Regions from separate parts of the Geodermatophilus sp. SYSU D00879 genome, predicted to be linked through region 1. Evidence: riboswitches for the same ligand, from Rfam matches in the RefSeq annotation. Region 1 holds a riboswitch; the other holds the start of a gene.
The links. Region 1 has a riboswitch for cyclic di-AMP ahead of ACI79B_RS05825 (C40 family peptidase). Riboswitches for the same ligand answer to the same signal wherever they lie in the genome.
Positions count from the first base shown of each region.

Region 1 (4,134 bases):
GTCGGCGCCGCCGAGGAGCAGCGGCGGACCGCGGTCGACCGCCAGACCTCCGCCGACGCCGTCCTCGCCGAGGCGCAGCAGCGGGCCGATGGGCTGGCCGCGGAGGTGGCCGACCTGGAGGCCGCCGCCGACGCGGTGACCGCGGAGCTCGACGTCGCGCTCGGCGACGTCGACCGGCAGCTGTCGGACCTGCAGCGCCAGCAGGTCGACGTCAACACCCAGACGGCGGCCAACTGGCGGGCCTACCTCGACCAGCTGCGCGAGGCGGGGGTCGCCGCGCCGCCGGCGGCCGAGCTGCTCGACCCCGTGCGGGGCCTGCCCGCGGGGCTCACCCCGGTCGGTGCGGCCGCCGGCGGCGCCCAGCGCGGCGCCGCGCAGCTGCCGCGCCAACCGGTGTCGCTGCTCGTGCTGCCCGCCGAGACGCTGGCCGCGGTCACCGCGGCGATGGACGCCCTCGGCCGGCCCTACGCGCCGGGGACGGCCGGCCCGGACTCCTGGGACTGCGGCTCGCTGGTCTCCACCGTCTACCGCGACGCCGGCATCGACCTGCCCGGCGACCAGGCCGGCCTGTTCGCGGTCACCACGCCCGTCGACCCGGCGGACGTCCTGCCCGGCGACCTGGTCTTCCTCGGCACCCCCGAGGCAGGCCTCGGGCACGTCGGCATCGCGCTGGACGCGCAGACCATGCTCGCCGCCGACGCGCGGGCCGGCGCCGTCGTCGTCCGCCGGCTGCCCGCTGACCAGGTGCTGCACGTCGGCCGGCCGAGCCTCGGCCCGCGGCCGGAGGCGCCCGCCCCCGGCCCGGCCGGCGGCGCCCTGCGGGTGGAGTGCGGCAACACCGTCTACCCGCCGAGCTTCGACGGCGCCCGGGCCTGGGGTGGCTACCCCAACGGCCTCATCCCGCCCAGCGCGCTGTGCCCGATCGGGGTGGGCGGCCACTCGCTGCGCTGCGACGCCGCGGCGGCCTGGCGGGCGATGAGCGCGGCGTTCGCGTCGGCGTTCGGGCAGCCGCTCTGCATCACCGACTCCTACCGCACCTACGCCGCCCAGGTCCGGCTCTACGGGGAGAAGCCGGCGCTCGCCGCGGTCCCGGGCACCAGCAACCACGGCTGGGGGCTGGCGGTCGACCTGTGCGGCGGCATCGACGGCTTCGGCACGCCGCAGTACGCGTGGATGGTCGCCAACGCCGGCCGGTTCGGGTGGCTGCACCCGACCTGGGCCGACCCCGGCAACGGCCGCGAGGAGCCGTGGCACTGGGAGTACGCGGGCGGCTGAGCCGGGACTGTCGGTGGCCGTCCCTAGCGTGCCGGGCAACCGACAGGGAGACCCGTCCCGACCGCGGCCCGGCACCGGGCGGCGCGGCCGGGGCACCGGAGGGACACGGCCATGCTCATCGACTGCGACTCGTGCACCGCGCGCGGCGCCGGCTGCGCCGACTGCGTCGTCACCGCCCTGCTGGGCGCCCCGCCCGCGGAGCGGGACACCGGCCCCGTGCTGCTGCCGGTGCCCCCCGTCCCGGCGGCCCGGACCGCCGACGGCGTCCTGCCGCGCCCGGGCGTCGTCGTGGAGCTCGACGACGTCGAGCGGCGGGCCGTGCGGGCACTGGCCGAGGGTGGCCTGGTGCCGCCGCTCCGGCACCGGCCGTCGCGGGACGGGCGCCGGCGCACGGGCTGACCGGCGAGGACCACCCGGATCGGGTACTCACCGGAGTGGCGCGGCTGCTGACCGTGTGTGTTCTCACAGTCCACGCACCCCTCGTTTGTCACAACTGCATCACGTCCGTACTGTGGCGCCGTCCGGCCGGGTGGTCGTCACCCGACGCAGGGGTGACCTCGGCCGACACCGCCGAGTCACCGGACGCCCCTCCCCGGAGGTGCGCGAGGTGAGCCGGGGACCCACCGCAGCACTGGGGTGAGTTCTCGTGCGCGCCGGTCCCGACCGGGGCGCACGAGATAGGGCACGTCTTCCCAGCCCGAACCCGTCAGCTAACTCGGTAGGCGGTTGCTGAGGAAGAAACGGAGAGCCGCCGCCCGTGGCGACCCCCCGCCCCGTCCTGGGGCATGCACGCGAGAAGTCCACATCCGCCACCCGCACCGCCGGGCCACACCGCCCGTCGCGGGCCCGCCACCTCGGCCGGGTCACCCTCGTCGGCACCACCGCCGCGCTGACCCTCGGCCTGCTGTCCGGCACCGCGGCCGCCGACCCCGAGCGGGCCGGCACCCCGGAGCAGGCCGCCCAGCTCGCCGCCGAGGCCGGCCACCGGCTCGAGGTCGTCACCGAGCAGGTCAACGAGGCCCGCGAGGTCCTCGCCCAGCAGCAGGCCGCCGCCGACGAGGCCGACCGGGCCGCCGCCGAGGCGCAGGACCAGCTGCGGGACCTCGACGGCCAGATCCGCCAGGTGGCGCGCAGCGCCTACACCGCCGGCAACGGCGACGGCTTCGCCGGGCTCGACCTGCTGATGACCAGCGACTCCGCCGAGGACTTCGTCGCCTCGCTGGCCACCCTCGGTCAGATCGCCGACCACACCACCTCGGTCCTCGACGAGGTGGACGAGGCGGCGGCCGCCGCCCGCCAGGCGCAGGCCGACGCCGAGGCCGCCGAGGCCGAGGCGCAGCGCACCCTCGACGACCTGAGCGCCCAGGAGGCGCAGCTCCAGGACGACATCGCCGACTACCAGGCGCAGTTCGCCGCGCTCACCGAGGCGCAGCGGCAGGCGGCGCTCGCCGCGCAGGAGGCCGGCCTGGCCGCCGGCGCGCAGGCGGAGGCGGGCGACGAGCCGGCCGGCGGCTCGCGCGGCGACAGCGCTCCGACCGTGGCCGGCACGCAGGCCGCGGCCCCCGCTCCGGCCCCCGCTCCGGCCCCGGCGCCGTCGGCGGGCAGCGGCGGCAGCGGTGCCGCGCAGACGGCGGTGCAGACGGCGCTGGCCCAGGTGGGCGACCCCTACGTGTGGGGTGCGGGCGGGCCAGACGCCTTCGACTGCTCGGGCCTGACCCAGTACGCCTACGCGGCGGCCGGGATCAGCCTCCCGCACTCCAGCAGCATGCAGTCGCGCATGGGCACCGCCGTCTCGCGGGCGGACCTGCAGCCGGGCGACCTGATCTTCTACTACAGCCCGGTCAGCCACGTCTCGATGTACATCGGCAACGGCCAGATGGTGCACGCCTCCACGTCGGGGCAGCCGGTGAAGGTCGTGTCGGTCGACTCGATGGGCGGCATCACCGCGATGCGCCGCGTCGCCTAGACGAAGGACCACCCTTCCCCAACGCGCAGGCGGAGGGTTCCTGGAGGGCGGCCGTTCCAGCACCCCACGGGCCGAGGGCCGGTGACCCGTCCGGGTCGCCGGCCCTCGGCGTCCGTGGAGGGGAACCGCGGTGCGGCGCCGGCGCGCGCCTAGGATCGGCCGGGTGAGCAGGGCGGGCGGGACGAGCACCCGCCCCGGCCCCGCGGCCACCCGCCCCGACCGCACCGGCTCCCGCCGCGCCGCGCTGCTGGTCGCGCTCGTGCTCGGCGCGGCGCTCGTCGTCGTCATCGCCATCCGCACGCCCTGGACGCTGCTGCCCACCCCGCCCGGCGGCGCGTCCCCGGTCACCGACGACGCCGGGCTGCCCGCCGAGGTCGTCCGCCGCGCCGAGGCCCTCGCCGCCGACATCCGTCCCGCGTCGCTGACCAACCTGGTGCTCGGGCTCGCCGTCTCCGCGCTGCTCGGCCTCACCCGCCTGGGCAGCCGGCTGGTGACCGCGGTCGGCCGCGCGGGAGGCCGCCGCCGGCCCCTCACCGTGCTGCTGGGCACGGTCGCGCTGGTGGTCGTCGGCCGGCTGGTGACGCTGCCGATCTCCGCCTACGGCGAGGTGGTGCGGCACCGCTACGGGCTGTCCACGCGCTCCTGGCCGCTGTGGCTGCGCGACGTCGCGGTCTCCACCGCCATCGACGCCGGGCTCACCGCCCTCGGCCTGCTCGTGCTCGTCGCGCTGGCCCGCCGCGCGCCGCGCACCTGGTGGGCGTGGGCCGCCGGCGGCGCGGCCGCGCTGGTCGTCGCCGGCTCCTTCCTCTACCCGGTGGTCATCGAGCCGGCGTTCAACAGCTTCACGCCGCTGCCGGCCGGCGAGCTGCGCACCGACCTGCTGCGGCTGGCCG
Region 1 is NZ_JBJGZF010000003.1:34,064-38,197, forward strand. Features, by position in the region: gene ACI79B_RS05815 (D-alanyl-D-alanine carboxypeptidase family protein) at 1-1,275, shown strand, start outside; gene ACI79B_RS05820 (hypothetical protein) at 1,387-1,674, shown strand; cyclic di-AMP (ydaO/yuaA leader) riboswitch at 1,834-2,016, shown strand; gene ACI79B_RS05825 (C40 family peptidase) at 2,033-3,241, shown strand; gene ACI79B_RS05830 (M48 family metallopeptidase) at 3,405-4,134, shown strand, end outside.

Region 2 (4,134 bases), on a different contig from region 1:
GAACTTGCTCGACGCGTACGCCGCCTGCCCGGCCGGCGCCATGAGCCCGAAGAGACTGGAGACGTTGACCAGGTGCGACCCGGGGTTCCCCTTCAGCGTGGGCAGCAGCGCGTGGGTGAGCCGGACGGCGGCACGGAAGTTGACGTCCATGACCCACTCGAACTCCTCGAGGGTCACCTGGTCGAACCGCCCGCCCAGCGCGACGCCGGCGTTGTTGACCAGCAGCGTCGTCGCCGGGTGACCTGCGACGACCCGGTCGGCGGCCTCGCGCAGCTGCCCGGCGTCGGCGAGGTCGGCGACGACGGTGACCACCGACCGGCCCGGGGAGGCCGCGCGAACCGCCGCCGCGACGCCCTCGAGGCGCTCGGCGTCGCGGTCGAGCAGCACGAGGTCCGTGCCGCGGGCGGCCAGCCGCGGGGCGAGCGCGGCGCCGATGCCGCTGGCCGCCCCGGTGACGACGGCGGTACCGGTGAAGGCGTAGGGGCGCACGCGGCGACCGTATCCGGCGGCGCTCAGGGCAGCCGCCACACCGTCGTCCGGCGCAGCCCGGGCCCCTCGGTCTCGGGGACCTCGTACACCGCGGCGGGCTCCAGCCGCTCGTGCGGCAGGTACGGGCGGCCGGGGTCGCCGATCAGCACGTCGCAGCCGCGGGCCCGCGCCCGGTCGAGGAAGGGCAGCACCCGCCCGGTCATCTCCCGGTCGTAGCAGACGTCGCCGGCGACGACGACGTCGACGGCCGGCGGCTCGCGGTCGAGGACGTCGCCGGTGACGCTGATGCCGGTCACGCCGTTGAGGCCGGCGTTGACACCGACCGCCGTCCGGGAGAAGGGATCCACGTCGCTGGCCAGCACCCGGCGGGCGCCGGCGAGGACGGCGGCCACCGCGACCAGGCCGCTGCCCGACCCGAGGTCGAGCACCGTGCGGCCGGCGACGGTGGCGGGGGCGTCGAGCAGGTGGCGGGCCAGTGCCTGCCCGCCGGGCCAGGCGGCCGCCCAGAACGGCGGCTCCTCCCCCGCCCCGCCGGCCGCGGTCTCCATCGCCTCCCACAGGGCGACGACGTCGTCGGCGACGTGCAGCCGCACCTCGGGGACGAGCGAGGGCCGGCGCACCTGGGTGTGCGCGCGGACGAACCCCGCGGGCACCACCCGGGTGGCCGGCCCTCGCTGGATCACCTGGGGATCAGTACCAGCCGGTGGCCTGCGAGTGCGCCCAGGCGTCGCACGGCGTGCCGTAGCGCTGCTCGATGTAGATGAGGCCGGCGTCGATCTGGCGGTAGCCGTCGGAGGTCTTGGCGATCCCGGTGCTGGCCCAGGTGGAGTCCAGGAACTGCGGGATGCCGTAGGCGGTGCTGGTGGGGTTCTGCGCGTTGGGGTTCCAGCCGCTCTCCTTGCCCCACAGCTTCTCCAGGCAGGAGAACTGCTCGCCGCTGCCGACCTTGCTCAGCGCGTAGTCCTTGAAGGAGCCGGACGGCGCGGCCGGCGCGGCCTCCTCGGCGGCCTGCTCCTCGGCGGCCTGCTGCGCGGCGGCGGCCTCGGCGGCGGCCTGCGCCTCGGCGGCCTGGCGAGCGGCCTCCTGCTCCGCGGCGACGCGGGCGGCCTCCTGCTCGGCGGCGACGCGGGCGGCCTCGGCCTCGGCGGCCTGGCGGTCGCGCTCCGCCTGCTCGGCGGCGAGCTGCGCCTGGGCGACACCGGCCTCCTGCGCGCTGCGCTCGGCGCGCGAGGCGGCGACGTCGGCCAGCGTCGTCAGGTCGGGGCCGGTCGCGGCCTGCGCGGCCGCCTGCTGCTGCGGGATGCCCAGCTCGTCGGCGACGCTGACCGCGGTGCCGGTGGTGCCGGCGGTGTCGGTGCCGGCGGAGGCAGCGGGGCCGCTGGTGGAGACGACGCCCACGATCAGCGCGCCGGCCGCGGCGGCGCCGAGCAGGAGGGCCGGGCGGCGCGGGCCCAGCGGCGGGCTGCCGCGGCGGAACAGGCGCCGGCGGGCGGGGGCCTCGGCGGCCGGCTCGGCGGCGTCCGCGAGCGCGGGCAGCTCGCGGGTGGCGGTGTCGGCGGTGGCGTCGATGGCGTCGGGAGTGGCGAGCTCGACGGTCACGGGGGCGTCGGCAGGCGTGTTCTGGACGTGGCGGGACATGAGGGGGTGAGGGCTCCGAGGGAGAGTGCGCGCGGCAGCGGCCCGGAGGCGGACCTCGGGCGTGCGGGTGCGGCGCGGGTCTGGGGGGTGTGGCGTTACGGGGTCCCCGGCGACGTCGTCGCAGGGAGCGGCAGGGCAGGGGCGGCCGGCGTCAGGCGGACGCGGGGGCGCGGTGTGCGCGCGGGCAGCTGCACCTGCGGGCCGCTTCGGCCCGGAGGCGGGGCATGCGGAGACTCTCCGTTTCTTCCGTGAGCCGCCTACCGAGTTAGCTGACGGGTTCGGGCGGGAAGGAGCCCTACGCGTGCCGGGCCGGAGCTCGGCGGGCGCGATTCACCCCAGTACTGCGGTGGGTCCCCGGCTCGCGTCCACGGGTGCGGACACGACTCGGCGGCGTCCGGCCGGGCTCCCCGGGACGGGGACCTGACGACCTGCCGGACGCAAGCCACCGTACGGTCGTTACCGGTTCGTGACAACGGTCGTGGCCGGAGGTGCGGCCGTGACGCGTGGTACGGACTGTCCCGTACCGGAACGCCCCTCCGCGTCGCCGCTGGTCAGGAGGCCGCGGCCACCTCGGGCCGGCCGGGCCCGTGCAGAGGTGTCACGTCGGACACGTCCGTGGCGGACGGCGCCGGCCGCGCCCCCGCGCGGGGCTCGGGCGCCGGGTCCTCCCCGAGGCGGGGCAGCCCCCGCTTGTCGCCGAGGGCGTGGACGTCGTCGGGCACGACCCCGGTGACGACGGCGAGCGCCTCGTCCAGCTGCCCGGTCAGCAGGCGCAGCCAGTCGCGCGCCCGGTCGCGCTCGTCGCGCAGCGGCTCGAGCTCGGCCTCGACGGCGGACCGGCGCTCGAGCGCCTCGGCGTCGGCCCGTGCCCGCGCCTCGGCGGCCTCGCGGTCCCGCCGCGCGCGCTCGGCGGCGGCCCCCTCCTCCAGCCGGGCGGCCTCGCGGCGCGCGGCCTCCAGGATCGCGGCGGCCTCGCTGCGGGTCTGCTCGCGGGCGGCGAGCACCGCCTCGCGCATCTCGGCCACCCCGGACAGCCGGGCCTGCGCCTCGGTGAGCGCCTCGGCGCGGATCCGCCCGGCCTCCTCCTCGGCGGCGGCGGTCAGCGCGGCGGCCGCCTCCTCGGCCCGGCGCATCATCGCCGCGGCGTCCTCGGGGCCGGGCAGGCTCTGCCGCTCGCGGACCAGCTGGGCCAGCCGGCGGCGGGCGTTCTGCAGCTCGGCCGACGCGGCGGCGTAGCGGCTGAGCAGGTGCTCGTTCTCCCGGCGCAGGACCAGCAACTCCGTCTCCGCCCAGGCGACGTAGTCGTCGACCTGCAGGCGGTCGTAGCCGCGCACCGCCCCGGTGAACACCGGTCCGGTGCCCAGCAGGCCGTCGAGCCCGCGTCCCGGAGGCGGCTCGGCGGGGCCGTCCCCGGCCCTGTCCGGAGCAGCTCCCTGTCCCCGCAGCGACATCCCGGTTCCCCCTCGGTGCGCTCCGATCCGGTCCCCCACCGGCACGCCGGCGTGGGTGATCACAGAGTTCCACCCGCCGGGTGCGGCCGAACGGGCCGACACGGGCGCGCGCGGGACGTGCGGACCGGTCGCGCCCGGACGTGCCGGGCTGGTCACTGTGCGCGGTCGAGAGGTCTCAGTACGGTCACGGCCCCCGCGGGGAATGCCCGGCGGAGGCGGGTCGTTGGGCCGGGTACAGTAGTTGCACTCTCAACCACATGGAGCACGAGATGCAGTTCGGGGTCTTCACGGTCAGCGACGTCACGACCGACCCGACGACGGGGCGGACGCCGAGCGAGGCGGAGCGGATCAAGGCCGTCGTCACCATCGCGAAGAAGGCCGAGGAGGTGGGCCTCGACGTCTTCGCGCTCGGCGAGCACCACAACCCGCCGTTCTTCTCGTCCTCCCCCACGACCACGCTGGCCTACGTCGCGGCGCAGACCTCCCGGCTGCAGCTGTCGACGTCGACCACGCTGATCACCACCAACGACCCGGTGAAGATCGCCGAGGACTACGC
Region 2 is NZ_JBJGZF010000008.1:119,115-123,248, forward strand. Features, by position in the region: gene ACI79B_RS12680 (SDR family NAD(P)-dependent oxidoreductase) at 1-489, opposite strand, end outside; gene ACI79B_RS12685 (class I SAM-dependent methyltransferase) at 513-1,172, opposite strand; gene ACI79B_RS12690 (aggregation-promoting factor C-terminal-like domain-containing protein) at 1,180-2,088, opposite strand; cyclic di-AMP (ydaO/yuaA leader) riboswitch at 2,367-2,527, opposite strand; gene ACI79B_RS12695 (hypothetical protein) at 2,679-3,578, opposite strand; gene ACI79B_RS12700 (LLM class flavin-dependent oxidoreductase) at 3,836-4,134, shown strand, end outside.
Region 2: it holds a riboswitch for cyclic di-AMP, as region 1 does, so the genes downstream of both, ACI79B_RS12690 (aggregation-promoting factor C-terminal-like domain-containing protein) here and ACI79B_RS05825 (C40 family peptidase) in region 1, are expected to answer to the same signal.